One region of the Paenibacillus sp. FSL H7-0714 genome, then DNA from elsewhere that is predicted to be linked to it. Evidence: riboswitches for the same ligand, from Rfam matches in the RefSeq annotation. Region 1 holds a riboswitch; the other holds the start of a gene.
The links. A riboswitch is a leader RNA that binds a small molecule or an ion and turns the genes downstream of it on or off. The one in region 1 is predicted to bind cyclic di-AMP.
Positions count from the first base shown of each region.

Region 2: another riboswitch for cyclic di-AMP. It lies ahead of NST34_RS00190 (3D domain-containing protein); the one in region 1 lies ahead of NST34_RS17020 (APC family permease).

Region 1 is NZ_JBBOPT010000001.1:3,864,928-3,870,593, forward strand. Features, by position in the region: gene NST34_RS17005 (FecCD family ABC transporter permease) at 1-23, opposite strand, end outside; gene NST34_RS17010 (FecCD family ABC transporter permease) at 23-1,078, opposite strand; gene NST34_RS17015 (ABC transporter substrate-binding protein) at 1,300-2,307, opposite strand; gene NST34_RS17020 (APC family permease) at 2,510-4,327, opposite strand; cyclic di-AMP (ydaO/yuaA leader) riboswitch at 4,451-4,609, opposite strand; gene NST34_RS17025 (disulfide oxidoreductase) at 4,807-5,271, opposite strand; gene NST34_RS17030 (DsbA family protein) at 5,268-5,666, opposite strand, start outside.
Region 2 is NZ_JBBOPT010000001.1:38,736-44,401, reverse strand. Features, by position in the region: gene rnmV (ribonuclease M5) at 1-449, opposite strand, end outside; gene NST34_RS00190 (3D domain-containing protein) at 626-1,789, opposite strand; cyclic di-AMP (ydaO/yuaA leader) riboswitch at 2,071-2,300, opposite strand; gene NST34_RS00185 (TatD family hydrolase) at 2,498-3,268, opposite strand; gene NST34_RS00180 (HD domain-containing protein) at 3,380-4,663, opposite strand; gene NST34_RS00175 (AbrB/MazE/SpoVT family DNA-binding domain-containing protein) at 4,968-5,222, shown strand; gene rsmI (16S rRNA (cytidine(1402)-2'-O)-methyltransferase) at 5,548-5,666, opposite strand, start outside.

The sequences.
Region 1 (5,666 bases):
GGAGAAAGGGTTGTTCTGTGCATTACAGCTCCCCCTTCCGCTTACTCGCTAAGTAAATAAAGAAAGGTACACCGATGATGGCAATTAATGCGCCTAGCGGCGTCTCATAAGGGGCATTTATCATTCTAGCGGCGATATCCGCAAAGATGATCAATACGCTCCCAAGAACTGCCGAACAAGGAATGATCCAGCGATAATCCACTCCGACGAAATAACGTGTTACATGTGGAATAATTAGTCCTATAAAAGCAATCGGTCCAACCATTGAGACTGCACTTCCGGCAAGAACTACTACAACAATCATACATGCCAACTGTACTAATCTTGTCCGCTGCCCCAGACCAACTGCAACTTCTCTTCCTAAGCTGAGCAAGGTGACAGACCGCGCTAACATCATCGCTGCGATTAATGCCACGAACACCCAAGGGAAAATAATCTTGATCTGAGTCCAGCTTGCCCCACCCATTCCGCCAGCCAACCAGAAGGCTATATCCTGGGATAAGTTAAAAAGAATAGCTATGCCCTGACTAACAGCAACCAGTAGTGCACTAACCGCGGAACCTGCCAGCGTCAAACGTAAAGGGGTAAGGCCATTAAAAGATAGCGACCCGATTCCAAATACGATAAAAGACGCTATAGCAGCACCTATAAAACAAAACAACATAAGTGAAGTGAATGAGATCGAAGGTGCAAAAGCAAAAACTATGGCCAGCGCTACACCTGCTCCCGCATTCAAGCCTAACAGACCTGAATCCGCAAGAGGGTTCCTTGTCATCCCCTGCATGATTGCCCCTGCTACAGCGAAGCAAGCACCGACCAAAGCACCTGCTATCGCGCGTGGAAATCGCAGTTCTCTTATCACCTGATGCTTTTGTAAATCTGGATTGAAATGAAATATTGCTTCCCATACCGTAGCTAGCCTGATATCTGCCGCACCCACTGAGACCGAAAGTGCCAGTCCAAAAGCAATGGCAGCGAGTCCAAACACTAGAATACCCATTGCAGCTGCCGGTCGGGTATGTAGAGCTTTTTGTGTATCATTTTTATTACGATGTGCGAAATCTGAGGGTGAAACCATGAGTCGTCTCCTTAATCGATAGTTACAATGGTCTATATGATAACAACAATCATTCTCATTATCGCAAAAAAAATTAGGTTGTACAATTGTAGGAGTTATTTTTCAGTAATACAGGAACGGTTTATAAAAAAATGGTGCAGATCTAAGTATCCTAAGATACTTGATCTGCACGCCCTTCCTCACCCAAATGATCAGTCTCATTCATGGTGAATTACGACTCTTTATTTCACAAAACTTTTTAACACATCGTCAATAATTTTGCCACCAGCGTTAGCACCACTGTATAGCCAACTGCTTGTTGAGCTCATTTCATGTACATTACCAGCTTTTACAGCCGGGATTCCTTTCCAAATTGCACTGTCCAGAATCTCCGAACCCTCAGTCTTATCACTATTTACAAGGATAATATGATCTGCTGTCAGCTCAGAAAGCTTCTCTAGCGAAATTGGATTCCAAGTAGCTCTTGTACCAACAGGAATTTCTGTTACTAAGTTAGGCAGCTTTACACCAAGGTCTGTATATAATACAGCACCACTGCTGCGGGTTTCGTCTACAATATAGAAGTTCTTTTGTACCAACCATAAAATCGCCACGGACTCATCTCCAATAGCTCCTTTAAGCTTTTCTTTCGCTGCAGCCGCCTTGTCTTCATAATCTTTAATGGCTTTCTCTGCTTCAGGTGTCTTGTTCAGAATTTCACCAATCTTGAGTAGCGATTTACGCCAATCTTGATTTAGCTTATCCCCAATCACATAAGTCGGTGCAATCTTATTCAGTTGGTCATAGATACCATTCTGTACAGATGACTCCGATGGGATGAGGATAAGATCCGGAGCGAAGCTGGTTACTGCCTCGAGCGGAAGATCGTAGCTGATCGTAGGAACATCCTTCAATTCAGTGGACAGATAATCTTGAATACCATTAGTCACGGACCATTGCGCTACTGGAGTCACACCTAGAGTTACCAAAGCATCCTCCAAATAAGAACCCAGTACACGCCCAGGATTAGCTGGAATCGTTACTTCATGTCCCATTGCATCCGTTAACGTCTTAGCAGCTGCAGGAGCTTCTGTAGCTTCAGCAGTAGGTGCCGTCGCTTTGTCTGTTCCTGCGTTTGAAGCGTTACCGGGATTATTATTACCGCAAGCGGATAAGAATAGCACCATCACCATTAATCCGATCATCGTTAATTTCATGCTTCCAAATCTTATTCTGTTAAACAAAAACATTAAATACCCTCCTAGTGTGTACATCCTATGTTATTCAAAGGTGTTGACTACCTCAGTCTCACTTTTAAATGATATTGATTCTCATTCTCTATGTCAACATATAAATTTTAAATTTTGTGGATTTGTAATAATTTCCTTCTCAAAAATACAAAAAAAGGCTATATTCCGAACGTTCCGGATATAGCCTCTCCTTAATGATCCATTATTTATTCAAATGATATGGGACAGTCGCAACTACAACATCTTTTGAATTCATTAGATACGAACGGATTAAAAAGCTGGTCTGATTATGAAGTACAGCTTGCCACCAATGCTTAGTTATAAACTGTGGAATCAGAATCGTGATATGATCCGTCGCTGCGGTCTTCCACTCCACTGTATCAATAAATTTCACTAACGGACGAATAATACTGCGATATCTGGAACGAAGTACAATCAGGCGTACACCCGGATTCCATTCCTCCCACCGTTGCTCCATTTTTTGAATGTCCTCTTCATCAAAGCCAACATACACGGCTACAACATTATCCGTTAGAGACTTGGCATAGCTGATGGAATGTAGTACAGCACGTGTTACACCCGCAACAGGAACAACAACCGTACTGCCTTTAATCAAAGGTTTATCTGTACTCGGGCATATACGAAGCTGATCTGCAGTGTTCAAATAGTGCTTGTGAATCCGGTGGAACACGAACATTACAGCAGGTAAGAAAATGAAAGCCATCCATACGCTTGAGAATTTAGTGATGATAAAAATAAGCGTAATCGTCAATGTAGTCAGCATACCGATGGTATTTACAACAAATCTTTTTTTCCATCCCGCTGGTTTTGTTTTAAACCAATGAACCATCATTCCTAGCTGTGACAATGTGAAAGGAATGAATACACCAACCGCATAAAGTGGAATCAAGCTTTCTGTATTTCCGTGGAATGCAGCTACAAGCACAGCAGACAGAACACCTAGAAAAATAATACCATTAGAGAAACCTAGACGGTCTCCACGAACCATAAAAGCATGTGGCATATATTTATCTTTTGCAAACATAAATGCGAGCAGCGGGAACGCTGAGTAAGCTGTATTAGCTGCCAAGAACAAAATTACTGCTGTGATACCTTGAATGAAAAAATATAAGGTTCCGCGGCCAAAGGTCGATTCAGCGATCTGTGAAACAACCGTTGCCTTTTCATCAGGCACTATGCCGTACCAATACGCCAGTAGTGTGATACCTGTAAACATAAATCCAAGTATAACCCCCATAACCATTAAGGTCTTGGCTGCGTTCTTTTCAGCTGGTGCTTTAAAGTTTGGAATGGCATTAGATACAGCCTCTACACCCGTAAGTGCCGAACAGCCAGAACTGAAGGCTTTTAATAGTAGAAACAAACTAACATTAGAAACAGCAGAGCCAATTTCAGGGACATTCGCATGTACGCCACCTGCTGCATATTTAATAATACCGGAGATAATCAACACTACAATCGACACTACAAACAAATACACTGGGATTGCGATGAATGAAGCTGATTCTGTAACTCCGCGAAGATTAATCAAAGTAAGTAAAATAATAACTGATACTGCAATAAGAACGGTGTGATTATGAAGACTTGGAAAAGCCGATGTGATCGCATCCGTCCCTGCCGACGCACTAACAGCTACGGTCAGAATGTAATCCACTAACAAAGACCCTCCTGCTAAGAGCCCTGTCGGAACACCAAGATTACTCTTGGCAACGATGTAAGCTCCGCCTCCCTGAGGATAAGCGTAAATCGTCTGCCGATAGGATAAAATCAGGATGGCCAGCAGGCCCAATACGGCTAATGCAATTGGCAGGGAATACCAGATGGCAGTAAACCCCGCAGCCACCAGTACAATCAAAATTTGTTCCGTTCCGTAGGCTACAGACGAGAGCGCATCAGAAGACAGGACAGCCAGTGCTTTAACCTTGGATAACTTTTCATGATCGAGTTCGTTCGACTTCATCGGACGCCCGATCAATAGTCGTTTTACCTTGCTTACCATGGTGGATACAGTTCCTTTCTTTGGGAGCTGAAACGGAATTTCCGCGCGCTGTTTTCATTGGTGGATTTCATAAATGCAGACACTAAAAATAGCATACGGAAATGATCCGCATGCTATGCATGGTCATTATCCCACCTTTGCTTACGAGGTTAGCTGGCGGATTCGGGCTGTGGTTTAGCCCTACGGTATAAGTCTAATCGACCCATTCCGATTCACCCCATTGGCACATATGCCAAGTTTGGTTCCCCCGTTTTTCCTAAGAAAATTCAGCGCATATTCAACTTCTCACAAGGTCTAATATTAGTCTACAAAGCGTATACAGTAAAGCGTTGAAAAAAATGAAAAAAGAATGAAAAAACATCCAGTAAGCGCAAATACAGCGTCTTATTGGATGCTCTCTTTCATTCTCTTCAATTATCCCTCTGGATCGTGTTTTTAATCACTTTTCACATTTTTTCGGATCCTTTAAAATTAAAAAATCAAAATCCTAAACTTTCCTCTGTATCTAACTCCATCACTTCTTCTTCCTTGCGTCCGTACCAAAGTAAAATGCTAATTAAAGCAAAAGCGATTAATGCAAGGAAAGGAATCGTAATGAATCCAAAAAAGTTCAAGTAATCCTTATTACAAGGAACACCAATTGTACAAGGAAGCACTTTACTTAACGCAGGAATCTTCTGCTCCGCATAATGATAGATCGAGATACTGCCACCAATCAAGCTTAGTGGAAGTACATATGGGATAATCCTTTTATCCCCTCGAAAGGTTGCAATTCCCAAGAGGAATAACTGAGGATACATAAAAATTCGCTGGAACCAGCAAAGCTTACAAGGTTCATATTTCAATACTTCGCTCAGATACAAGCTACCAGCAACAGCAACTAAAGAGACGAACCAGGCCAGATACAGGCAGTTACGCTTGCAAAAAGATAGGAACTTTGTCACTTTGCCTCCACAGCTTTTGCGGCGTCGTTAATTTCAGTTGAAATCGCTTCAATGTTAAATGGATCCGTAGTCATTACTCCATTGATATAAAGGGATGGTGTAGTCGTCACCCCAGCTTCACTAGCTAACTGCATACCCTTATTCAGCTCATCTGCATACGTACGATCCTTAATATCTTTACGAAGCAGTTCGTAATCGATAGCTAACTTCTCTTTCTCCGCAAGGCTTACTAAGAAATCTTCAGTCGCCCATTCTTCGCTCTCATCACCTTGCTGAGCATATACAGCATCATAGAACTTCCAGAATTCATCATTATTCTGATGGTAAACAGATAATGCAGCAAGTGAGGCAGTTTCAGAGTCTGGACCAACGAAAGCCATATTTACAAAGTAGAG
Region 2 (5,666 bases), 3.8 Mb from region 1:
CAATATCCGATTCCAAGCAAATTACCAAGTGCCATACGTCTTTCAGCTGCCCGAGGATGTACAAGCATTCCAGCGGCCATTAGATCATCAAGTCCAATTAAAGCAGGTGCACCTTCAAAAGAGGTATGTACATTCCGCAGCGCATGACGAATCGCCTCTGGAGAAGCGTTCTCCACACCAATATCTCCCTTGCGGGTTGCGTCCTTCTCCGGAATGAAGGCATGCTTGCAGCCCGGCACCTTTGCGGACACAATCTTACGAATTCGTTCACCCGCGTGATCCGGGTCAGTAAGGATAATTACTCCTCTACGCTCCATAGCAAGCGCGATCTTCGCAATTACGGTCCGGTCTACAGCCGAGCCCCCTGTTTCGATCGTATCTGCTTCTACAGCACGTTTAACAGCGACGGTATCACTCTTACCTTCAACGACAATTAATTCCTTAATCATATCTCTTGACTCCTTCCAAAAAAAGCAAAAAAGAAGAGGTTTCGCTCCTCTTCTTTTGGTTAAAGAATGTATAAGTGATGAGCGGTTGCTCTGCGATCAACGAAATGATCATCTGGCGTTCCTTAACGGTTATCATCACTATAGCTTATCAAAGAATAATTTGCAAAAGCTTCAGCCTAGTTTAACTCCGGCTTCACAGGTCCAATCACATAAACGGTACGTGATTTACGACCGAAATTACGGACATGGCTCAGTGAATCGTAATAGACATCTACTTTATTGCCTTTAATGGCACCGCCAGTATCTTCTGCTCGGCGGAATCCAAGCCCCTCGATATATACCCACCAGCCAATAGGGATTACATTCGGGTCTACCGCAATTGTACGACCTTCCGTTACGCGTGTTCCGGAGGCAGTTTTGGTACCAATACCTGGCTCTTCTGATGAATAAGCTGTCATGGAGACGTTCTTAATCATCTTCTTGTACTCAAAGTCTACGCCAGCCTTGCTTGTGACGTTATTAGTCTTGGCGCTAACCTTAGCCGTTTTTGAAGTGGTGTTTGATTTGGAAGTTGTTGTAGTCTTAGCTACAGCCGGCTTAGGAAGTGCTTTGGTACCAACGGCAATAATCTTATCTTTCGTTACCGTTTGTACTTCCTTACCAATCATGCGCATAGAGGCCAGTTCTCCGTCTTGGTAGATCTTTTCAATATGCTGAATCATGACGCCTGGTTTGCCTGCCTGTGCCACTCTAACTGTTCCCACAGTAAGGGAGGGGTCTGCTGTCTTGATGACTCTGAAGGGTAAGTTAGTTGATCGCTGTACAGTCTGTTTGTTGATGCGAACAATCTTAACCTCCATGTTTGCAGAAATGGTGGTGTCTAACGAAGGGAAAATCTTATCATGACCTTCTAGGGTAATGCCCATTTTCTCAATTGCTTTACCAATTGTGTCTTCGGTCGTATATAACGTTTTTGTTGCTCCATCCGCAGTAAGACTAATTTTCTGCGCACGATTGATAACGACACGGTCACCGTCTTTTATTTCATCACTCAGTCCTAAAGATAGTTCATCATGCGGCTGCAGCGAAATTTGCTCTTTCTCCAACACATCACCAAGAAGCGCTTCTCGCGTTTCAAGCGTCTGTGTTTGCCCGTCTATTACTAAAAATAATTGTTTGTTACTTTGACCGTGTACGTACAGCAGAATAAGTAGCGCGATAGCGACTGAAATCACGCCTGCAAGTAAAAGTACGCGAGTATTTACTTGCTCCCACCGTAATGCGAAAGACCTGCTGGATGACTGCGAATCATGGGATACTTCTGGTTGGAATACGCCCATTCTCTCCATCCTCCTTACATAGCCCCGTCGTCAATTGTATATCATGAGGACTGAATTCCTTTGACGAAACTATTTGAGATTGTCACAGGACACGCACGTAATAACTTAGCGTCTCCTGCTCATGGATCGCCTGCTCGGCACAGCTACTCCCACCTCTGTTATATAACAGTATGTGGGCAACATTCTATTTATTCAAAAATAAAAAAGCCTAAAAAGAGTTCAACTGAGGACTCTTTCGTGGCTTCTCCAATATCAGAATAGAGAATGCTTGTGCACGAGGTTGCCTCTCTTACTTGCGCTTACGGGGTTAGCTGTCGGGTTCGGACGAAAGAGAGACGCCCTATTTCAGGTCACCCGCTCATGGCGGTTGCCCTTAAATTCACCCCAAAGACCACGTGAAGAAATCAAATACTGTCCTACGGCACGTCTAAACCGTATTTAAAATACAGGCATGCGGCAGGTCAATATTGGTTCCCCCGTTCTCCATACGGAGACTCAGCGAGACGATCCATGAATCAATGGCTGTCACTATAACACAGCTCACATCACTGAAAAGATGATATCCTGTTTTGATGCATGTTGTAAAGGACGATTCAACCACGTTTACGCAAAAATATGGTTAAAATATTGTAATATTCAGCCGTTTTTATATTAAAAAAGTTTAATATATCGGCCATTCTCTATTTTTCGCCTGTTTTGCTCCCGTTTTCACTCAATCCCAAATCGTTCCAGTGCGTTCGCATACGTTATTTTAGCCAATTCTTCCCATGTTAACCCTTTAATTTCAGCTGCTGCCTCTGCTACCAGCTTCACATGAGCGCTCTCATTTCGCTTCCCGCGAAAGGGGTGTGGAGTCAAATATGGAGCATCGGTTTCGATCAATAATCGGTCTAGTGGGGTCTGCGCAAGCACTTCTTTTGGCACTCTTGCATTTTTGAACGTAATGGGTCCTCCAAAGGATAAATGAAAACCAAGATTCAAGCACATTTTAGCTGTTTCCCAGCTTCCTGAGAACGAGTGCATCACGCCTCCAACCTCATTTGCCTTTTCCTCCCGTAAAATCCGTACAACATCCTCATGGGCATCACGATCATGAATACAAATCGGCATATTTAGTTCACGGGCTAGTCCAATTTGCTTGCGAAAAACTTCATGTTGCACATCCTTGGGAGAAGTATCCCAGTAATAATCCAGTCCGATTTCACCAATAGCCACTACTTTTTTATGACTGCATAGAGAAGCGATCCAATCGAGATCTCCTTCTTTCATATCAATCGCATCCTGAGGATGCCAACCCACTGCCGCATAAATATAATCATAAGATTCCGCCAGCTTCATCGTTGAGGGAATCGTCTCCCGATTAAATCCGATATTAATCATCTTGCTAACTCCTGCTTCTACAGCACGAACGATAACTTCTTCGCGATCCTCGTCGAATTGAGGTGCATCCAGATGCGTATGTGTGTCAAACAGAAACATTTTAACCCTCACTCCTTGTTCTTTTTTAAATATAAGACAATATAAGTTTCACGCTATCCGTTATATCTTATATTTCTACTCTTCTTGTCATAAATCCCATATTTTCTTGTATTATTTTGCAAAAATCTCTGCAATAGAAGCAGGCAATCGCGTAAGCGCATTTCTCAACTTATCCTGAGGAAAATAAAGATGATATCTGCCACGGTGAATGCCGCTAATAGAACGCACAATATCCGACACCTCTGAAATTTCCCGCAGATGATCATGCCGATCAAGCAGCAGAATTTGTTTATTGTCAAAAGCTTCTCCCGGACGGAACACATCATAGGGCAGATCTGTCGGAAAATCAATCTCCAAATCATATTCTGGGTGAAGTCCGGCTGCCGCAAAACTGCTGCGAATTTCAGTAATCATATCTGTATCGAGATTCTCCACCTCAACATATTTATACAGTTTACGATGAATAAAACGGGTACACAAGTCACTTAGTAGCTCATCTTTCTCAAGTGTCCACTGCATAAAAGCCGTCTGTACCAGTGCTTCATCTAGCATTAAATATTGCTTCACTGTCACCTCACCACGGAACAAATCCTCCAGCGGATTAATCATGAAACTAAAATTGTACCCCTCTTGGAAAAGCTCCTTGGCTCTACGGAAAATTTGTCGCAAAATAATCTCTGAGCTACGTGTCACCGGATGAAAATAGACTTGCCAGTACATTTGATAACGCGACATTAAATAATCTTCAATGGCATGCATTCCCGATTCTTTTACAACAATTCGACCATTATAAGGACGCAGCATTCTTAAAATCCGATCAATGTCGATCGTCCCATAGTTTACACCTGTATAGTACGCATCACGCAGCAAATAATCCATGCGATCGGCATCTAGCGGACTGGAAACCAGATTTACAACAATTTCATGCTCATAAGTTTTAGCGATTACAGAGGCTACTTTACGAGGAAAATCCTCCTCCACATCACGCAAGATCTCAGTAATCTCTGTGTCCTCCAGAATAATTCGACAAGTCCAATCCTCATGATTCATTTCAAAAGCTTCTTCTATAGAATGGGAAAATGGACCATGTCCCAGATCATGCAGCAAGGCCGCACACAAGGTGAGCAGACTTTCTTCAGGAATCCAATCTTTATACCCGCTTCGTTCAAATTGCGAAATAATTCTACGTGTAATTTCGTAAACCCCTAGGGAATGAGAAAATCGACTATGCTCTGCGCCATGAAAAGTAAGATACGAGGTACCCAGCTGGCGAATTCGGCGTAAACGCTGAAATTCCTTTGTATTTATTAGTCGCCAAATAATAGTATCCTGCACGTGGATATAATTGTGAACCGGATCTTTGAAAACCTTTTCTTCTGTGAGCAGCTGCTTCATGAGATCAACTCCTTTATTAAATTTAATATGATTTTAACCAATATAAGTATATAATAAGTAATTATGTCGTACTTTGTCGAATAGTGACGTTTTTAGTCTTGGTAAATCGACAAAGTTTATTTTTTCACTTTTTTTAGAATTCGTGATTGTTATAGGGAATTCAAAGTTTTCGTGAAAAAGCACTTATTTAACAGATGAAAAAAGGTTGACTGTTTTGGGAATCGTTGGTATTATAAATATCATAAAACAGTGAACAATGTCGAATAATGACGTTTTTGGAACATTGAGAGGAGTAACGATTGTTATGATGAAATCAACAGGAATTGTAAGAAAAGTAGACGAACTTGGACGGGTAGTTATTCCCATTGAATTGCGCCGTACTCTTGGCATTGGTGAAAAAGACGCACTTGAAATTTACGTTGATGGTGAGCGCATTATGCTTAAGAAATATGAGCCTGCCTGCATTTTCTGCGGCAACGCTGAGAACGTAACTTACTTCAAAGGAAAAATAGTTTGTCATGAATGCATTTCTACTATCCCTACCCCTGTGACAAACTAAAATAAATAGTATATAATAGAACTAATCAAATTGTTAATTCTAACCTTTTCATATCTCCTTGACCTCCCGTGACCGCGGGAGGTATTTTTTTTCTGCAATCACCTGTGTTTCCCGCCCCAAAAGGTGTCTATAAGGATTTACTCCCCCATGACACCTAATAATGATGGGTAATGCGGTGAGAGCAGGAAGTAAAACGAGTTTTTACCATGATCTGGTCTATATTGGGCTTCCTTTTGGGAACCACCTTCAGGCTAGAATCTCGTCAGCTTCGTAATACCCCTCCGCACCTTGTTAGCCTCTTAGAATTAGAATCCGTCAATGACACTTACTGCTGCTCCGCTTTATCCAGAAGTGCGTTATAAATATCCCGCTTTGACACACCACGATCAGAGGCTGCTTTTTTCATAGCTTCTTTACGCGGCATATCTGCTGCTTCGTAATGAG